DNA from 2 places in the Bacillus rugosus genome. Region 2 is predicted to be linked to the other one. Evidence: riboswitches for the same ligand, from Rfam matches in the RefSeq annotation. Region 2 holds a riboswitch; the other holds the start of a gene.
The links. Region 2 has a riboswitch for S-adenosylmethionine ahead of metK (methionine adenosyltransferase). Riboswitches for the same ligand answer to the same signal wherever they lie in the genome.
Positions count from the first base shown of each region.

Region 1: it holds a riboswitch for S-adenosylmethionine, as region 2 does, so the genes downstream of both, M0696_RS10040 (2-hydroxyacid dehydrogenase) here and metK (methionine adenosyltransferase) in region 2, are expected to answer to the same signal.

Region 1 covers NZ_CP096590.1:2,054,061-2,057,177, forward strand. The annotation lists gene M0696_RS10035 (FGGY-family carbohydrate kinase) at 1-194, opposite strand, end outside; gene M0696_RS10040 (2-hydroxyacid dehydrogenase) at 212-1,237, opposite strand; SAM riboswitch class I at 1,331-1,422, opposite strand; gene M0696_RS10045 (molybdopterin oxidoreductase family protein) at 1,570-3,117, shown strand, end outside.
Region 2 covers NZ_CP096590.1:3,003,736-3,006,852, forward strand. The annotation lists gene asnB (asparagine synthase (glutamine-hydrolyzing)) at 1-441, opposite strand, end outside; gene metK (methionine adenosyltransferase) at 590-1,792, opposite strand; SAM riboswitch class I at 1,960-2,097, opposite strand; gene pckA (phosphoenolpyruvate carboxykinase (ATP)) at 2,295-3,117, shown strand, end outside.

The DNA of each region.
Region 1 (3,117 bases), 950 kb from region 2:
CGTTTTGCCAGTTTCATCACTTGCTTCCACAGCAACTGAGGAGAAAAATAACGGCTGTCTGGGTAAAGCGTATCGGTTGAATACACGATGTCCTCCCGTTCAACTGTTTGAACATTTCCCGAAACACTCACGACCGCTACTCTCGCATTCCCTGTGCCGATATCAAAAACGAGATAGCCTTTTTGTTTTTTCATTGCGTTACCCTCCTTTCTTATACTTCTGTTTTTAGTTCATCTTTGTTATACAATGTCGGAATATTAAGAGTTTTTTCACCCTTCCACTTTTTGAGAGCTCCGTTCAAGATCGTCACGTGATGATCCTCCACTTCGAAGGTTGCTCCAGCAAGGTGCGGTGTTGCCAGAACATTAGCCAATGAAATGAATTCGTAATCTGATTCCTCTGGAGGTTCATGATAAAAAACGTCTAAAATCGCCCCTCTGATTTTATGTTCTTTTAATACAGATAAAAGATCTTCACGGTTTACCACAACTGCTCTCGAAGTATTGACGAAAATCGCACTCTCTTTCATTAGATCAAAATACGACCGATCAATAAGTCCTAGTGTTTCCTCGGTACGAGGCAGATGGACAGAAACGATATCACTGTCTGAAAACACCGTTTTAAGAGATACTTTTTCATATAGGGGAAGATCGTCCTGTACGTATGGATCGTAATACTTTATTTTACAGCCGAACGCTGTCAGCAGTTTTGCAATCCTTTGCCCTACCGCGCCGAACCCAACCATGCCGACCGTTTTTCCCGTTAATTCATTTCCTTTAAATTTGGCATAAGCCTGCAAGTAATCGCTGTCCCATTTTCCATCCTTCAGCCATTGATTAGAGGTGCTGGTATGGCGGAGAAAGGAAATCACATTGCCGATAAACATTTCAGCAACGGCTTGTGCATTCCGCCCAGGTGTATAGAAAACGGGTATGCCCCTTTTTGACGCTGCAGCCACATCCACATTGGAGGGCATTCCTCTGCACACGCCCACAAATGAAAGGCCTGAAACAGATGCAAATACGTTGTCTGTTACTTGATCAAGCTCAGTAATCAAGCCTATCGCATGTGATTCTTTTAGTAGTTGAATGAGTTCATCTTCCCGGTATGCCCGGCCTTGTTCCTTCCAGGAATGATAAATAACTGAGCCGAACAATTCTTCAAGCTCTTTTCTTCCTTCTTCGTTGTACGGTGCTGTAACCAAAACCGTCATGGTGCAAAACATCCTTTTCATCATATTTTTTCATAAAAAAATCTCTTTCCGAAGATGGAAAGAGATTCATGTATAAGCGTGCCCTGTTTACTGACAGACGCCGGTATAAACCTTGCTTTCCTATCTTTCAAGCTGACGCTTGCTGGAATTGGCACAATAATGTTGCCGAGGTTTCATAGGGCCAGTCCCTCCACCTCTCTGGATAGAAAACGTTGAATATGTAATTTTCGGAATGAAGAATACGTTTATCATAAAGAAGTCTCAGATTGATGTCAATCTCTTTTTTCAGAATTGACGTTATCATCCGAAATGTTATAATTCTTACAATATATCTAACTAGAGAGAGGAACTGGGCCATGAAATCTTTTGCCACACAACAAAACGGCATTTTTAAATCCGTTTGCTCGCTTGACTGCCCGGATCAGTGCGGATTGTTAATACATAAAAAAGACGGAAAAATTGTGAAAGTCCAAGGTGATCCTGATCATCCAGTCACGGCCGGAAACATTTGCAACAAAGTCCGAAACATGACGGAGCGCATTTATGATGAAAAGCGGCTGACTACACCCCTCAAACGGACAGGGGCGAAAGGCCGGGCAATATTTGAACCGATTTCTTGGGAAGAGGCGATCGATACCATCACCTCACGCTGGAAACAGCTAATTGATGAAGAGGGCGCTGAAAGCATACTTCCATACAGTTTTTACGGAAATATGGGCAAATTAACAGCTGAAGGAATGGACCGCCGATTCTTTTATCGCATGGGCTCAAGCCAGCTTGAACGAACGATTTGCAGCAAAGCGGGATCTGAGGGCTATAAATATACGATGGGTATAAGTGCGGGAATCGATCCCGAGGAAACCATTCATACGAAACTATTTATTTTTTGGGGAATCAACGCAGTCAGCACAAATATGCACCAAATTACTATCGCCCAAAAAGCACGAAAACAAGGTGCCAAAATTGTCGTCATTGATGTTCATCAAAATCAGACAGGACGTCTCGCAGATTGGTTTATTCCCATAAAACCCGGAACTGACAGCGCACTTGCCCTTGGCATCATGCACATCTTATTTAAAGAAAACCTTCATGATAAAGCATTTCTGTCTGAATACACGGTCGGCTATGAAGAGCTCCGTGAACACGTGAAACAGTATGATCCGGAAAAGGTATCACTGATCACTGGTGTCAGTACCGAAGATATTTATCAGCTGGCAAGAATGTACGGCGAAACCTCCCCTTCTTTTATCAGAATCGGAAACGGACTCCAGCACCACGATAACGGCGGGATGATTGTACGGACGATTGCCTGTCTTCCGGCGATCACCGGCCAATGGCTGCACACAGGGGGCGGTGCAATTAAGCATAACAGCGGAATTTTAGAATATAACACAAGTGCCTTGCAGCGGCCTGACTTACTGAAAGGGCGCACACCGAGATCGTTTAATATGAATCAGCTGGGCAAAGTGCTTTTGGAAACAGATCCACCAATTCGCTCTCTATTTATTTACGGGACGAATCCGGCCGTTGTCGCGCCAGAAGCGAACAAAGTCAGACAGGGATTGTTGCGGGAAGACCTGTTTACTGTGGTTCATGATTTGTTTTTAACGGAAACAGCTGCATATGCGGACATTGTACTGCCTGCAACATCCGCTTTTGAAAATACTGATTTTTATACCTCCTACTGGCACCATTACATTCAGCTTCAGCTGCCGGTGATTGAGAGATATGGAGAAAGCAAGTCTAACACTGAGGTGTTCCGATTACTTGCTGAAGCAATGGGATTCACAGACCAGGAGCTCAAAGATTCAGATGCAGAATTAATCCGCCAGGCACTTGACCATCCGGATAACCCATATTTGGCGGAAATTGATTACGATTCACTTACTAAGCATTCATTTATG
Region 2 (3,117 bases):
TTTAATGCCGAATGGATCTCTTGCTCCATAAAGCACATGATCGTTTTTATTCCAAATCAGAAAGGCAAACATACCGCGCAGTTTGGACGCAGCTTCTTCTTTATAGTGACGGTAAGTCGCAAGAAGAACCTCTGTGTCCGAATCCGTGTTGAATGTATACCCCTTTGCTTCAAGTTCTTCTCTCAATTCAATATAGTTATAGATTTCTCCGTTAAAGATAATCCAATATGTTTCATCTTCATATGATAAAGGCTGTCCGCCATTTTCTACATCAATAATGCTGAGCCGTCTGAAACCGAATCCAACGTGCTCATCATGGAAATATCCATCACTGTCAGGACCGCGGTGAACGATCATTTGGTTCATTTGTTTGATTAGTTCTTCTTGATCAGCGGTTTGAGCTAACGGATGCTTGTTAAAAACCCCGACAAATCCACACATAGTATTGCCTCCATAATTAAAATTGTCATCATTGAACCCCTATTTATAGACGCTGTGAATAGTATTTGGTTTCACGGTTATGTAAAAAAATAAACATGAATACAACGTAAAAAAGGGAAAGCCGCTTAACCAGTAAGCGGCTATAAAATTATTCTCCTAACGCTTCTTCACGCAGCTTCTCTGCTTTGTCTGTACGCTCCCACGGAAGATCAACATCGTGGCGTCCAAAGTGGCCGTACGCAGCAGTTTGTTTATAAATCGGACGGCGTAAATCAAGCATTTTGATAATGCCGGCAGGTCGTAAATCAAAGTTATTGCGAACAACTTCAATCAATTTTTCCTCAGAAGCTTTTCCGGAACCGAATGTGTTGATTGAGATTGACACAGGCTGTGCAACACCGATCGCGTAAGCAAGCTGTACTTCGCAAGAATCAGCAAGCTCAGCCGCAACGATGTTTTTCGCAACGTATCTCGCTGCATAAGCCGCAGAACGGTCTACCTTCGTTGCATCCTTACCTGAGAACGCGCCTCCGCCGTGGCGTGCATAGCCGCCGTACGTATCAACAATGATTTTGCGTCCTGTAAGTCCCGCATCCCCTTGAGGGCCTCCGATAACGAAACGTCCTGTAGGGTTGATGAAATATTTTGTTTCTTCATCAATCAGCTCTTCAGGAACAACCGGATTGATAACATGTTCTTTAATGTTGCGCTGGATTTGCTCAAGCGTAATTTCAGGGTGATGCTGAGTTGAAATAACAATCGCGTCAATGCGGACAGGTTTGTTATTTTCATCGTACTCAACTGTTACCTGTGTTTTGCCGTCAGGACGAAGGTACGGAAGAATATCTTCTTTACGGACTTCACTCAGGCGGCGGGCCAATTTATGAGCAAGTGAAATTGGAAGAGGCATAAGCTCTTTTGTTTCGTTGCACGCGTAACCGAACATTAAACCTTGGTCACCCGCACCGATCGCTTCAATTTCTTCATCGCTCATTGTGCCTTCACGGGCTTCAAGCGCCTGGTCTACACCCATTGCGATATCAGCAGACTGCTCGTCAATTGATGTTAAAACTGCACAAGTTTCCGCATCAAATCCGTATTTCGCACGTGTGTATCCGATTTCTTTAATGGTTTGACGAACCGTTTTCGGAATGTCAACATACGTAGATGTTGTGATCTCTCCGCTGACAAGAACCAAACCAGTTGTCACAGACGTTTCACAAGCAACACGCGCGTTAGGGTCTTTCTTTAAAATTTCATCTAAAATGCTGTCAGAAATCTGGTCACAGATTTTATCCGGATGCCCCTCCGTAACAGATTCTGATGTAAATAAACGACGATTTTTACTCATGATTTGCTTCCTCCTGCACAAGGCCTCCCGAAAGACCTTGTATATATGATACGGAACTCGCTCCCTCTTATACAATGTAACGTTATATTAGAGAATGTTAATTGGCATATTTATGAAATAAAAAAACCTTTTCCATCGAGGAAAGGGTTTGGTCTTTGTGCCTTTCACTCTTATCGCTCAAGGAATCATACAACCTTGCAACAGGTTAGCACCTTGGTTGTCTCACACAGTTGAACATAATAATAACAGAGAAACCGGTTGCTGGGCTTCATAGGGCCTGTCCCTCCGCCAGCTCGGGATAAGAGTATCCGCTCAATGAAATATCTTATCGTAAAAGGGTTTGCAATGTCAATATGATTCAGAAGAAATAGGCACCTATATTGAGGGAAAACATTGGAAAACGCACACACAAAAAACGTTAAATAGTATAGACTATTTGAAAATATATGTTATACTAATTCACAATTAGCAAAACACAAAAAACGATAAAGGAAGGTTTCATATGAACTCAGTTGATTTAACCGCTGATCTACAAGCCTTATTAACAAGCCCAAATGTGCGTCATAATTTATCAGCAGCACAGCTTACAGAAAAAGTACTATCCCGGAACGAAGGCATTTTAACTTCCACAGGCGCTGTTCGGGCGACAACAGGAGCTTATACAGGACGCTCGCCTAAAGACAAATTTATCGTGAAGGAAGAAAGCACGAAAAATAAGATCGATTGGGGTACGGTGAATCAGCCCATTTCAGAAGAAGCATTTGAGCGGCTGTACACGAAAGTTGTCAGCTATCTGAAACAGCGAGATGAGCTGTTTGTATTCGAAGGATTTGCCGGAGCAGATGAAAAATACAGGCTGCCGATCACCGTCGTAAATGAGTTCGCATGGCACAATTTATTCGCCAGACAGCTGTTTATCCGACCGGAGGGCAATGATAAGAAAACAGTTGAACAACCGTTTACCATTCTTTCTGCTCCGCATTTCAAAGCGGATCCAAAAACAGACGGCACACATTCTGAAACCTTTATTATTGTCTCTTTTGAAAAGCGGACGATTTTAATCGGCGGAACAGAGTATGCTGGAGAAATGAAGAAATCGATTTTCTCCATTATGAATTTCCTGCTCCCTGAAAGAGATATTCTATCCATGCACTGCTCTGCCAATGTCGGTGAAAAAGGCGATGTCGCCCTTTTCTTCGGACTGTCCGGAACAGGCAAGACCACCCTCTCAGCCGATGCTGACCGCAAACTGATCGGTGATGATGAACACGGCTGGTCTGACACAGGCGTCTTTAATATTGAAGGCGGATGCTACGCCAAGTGCA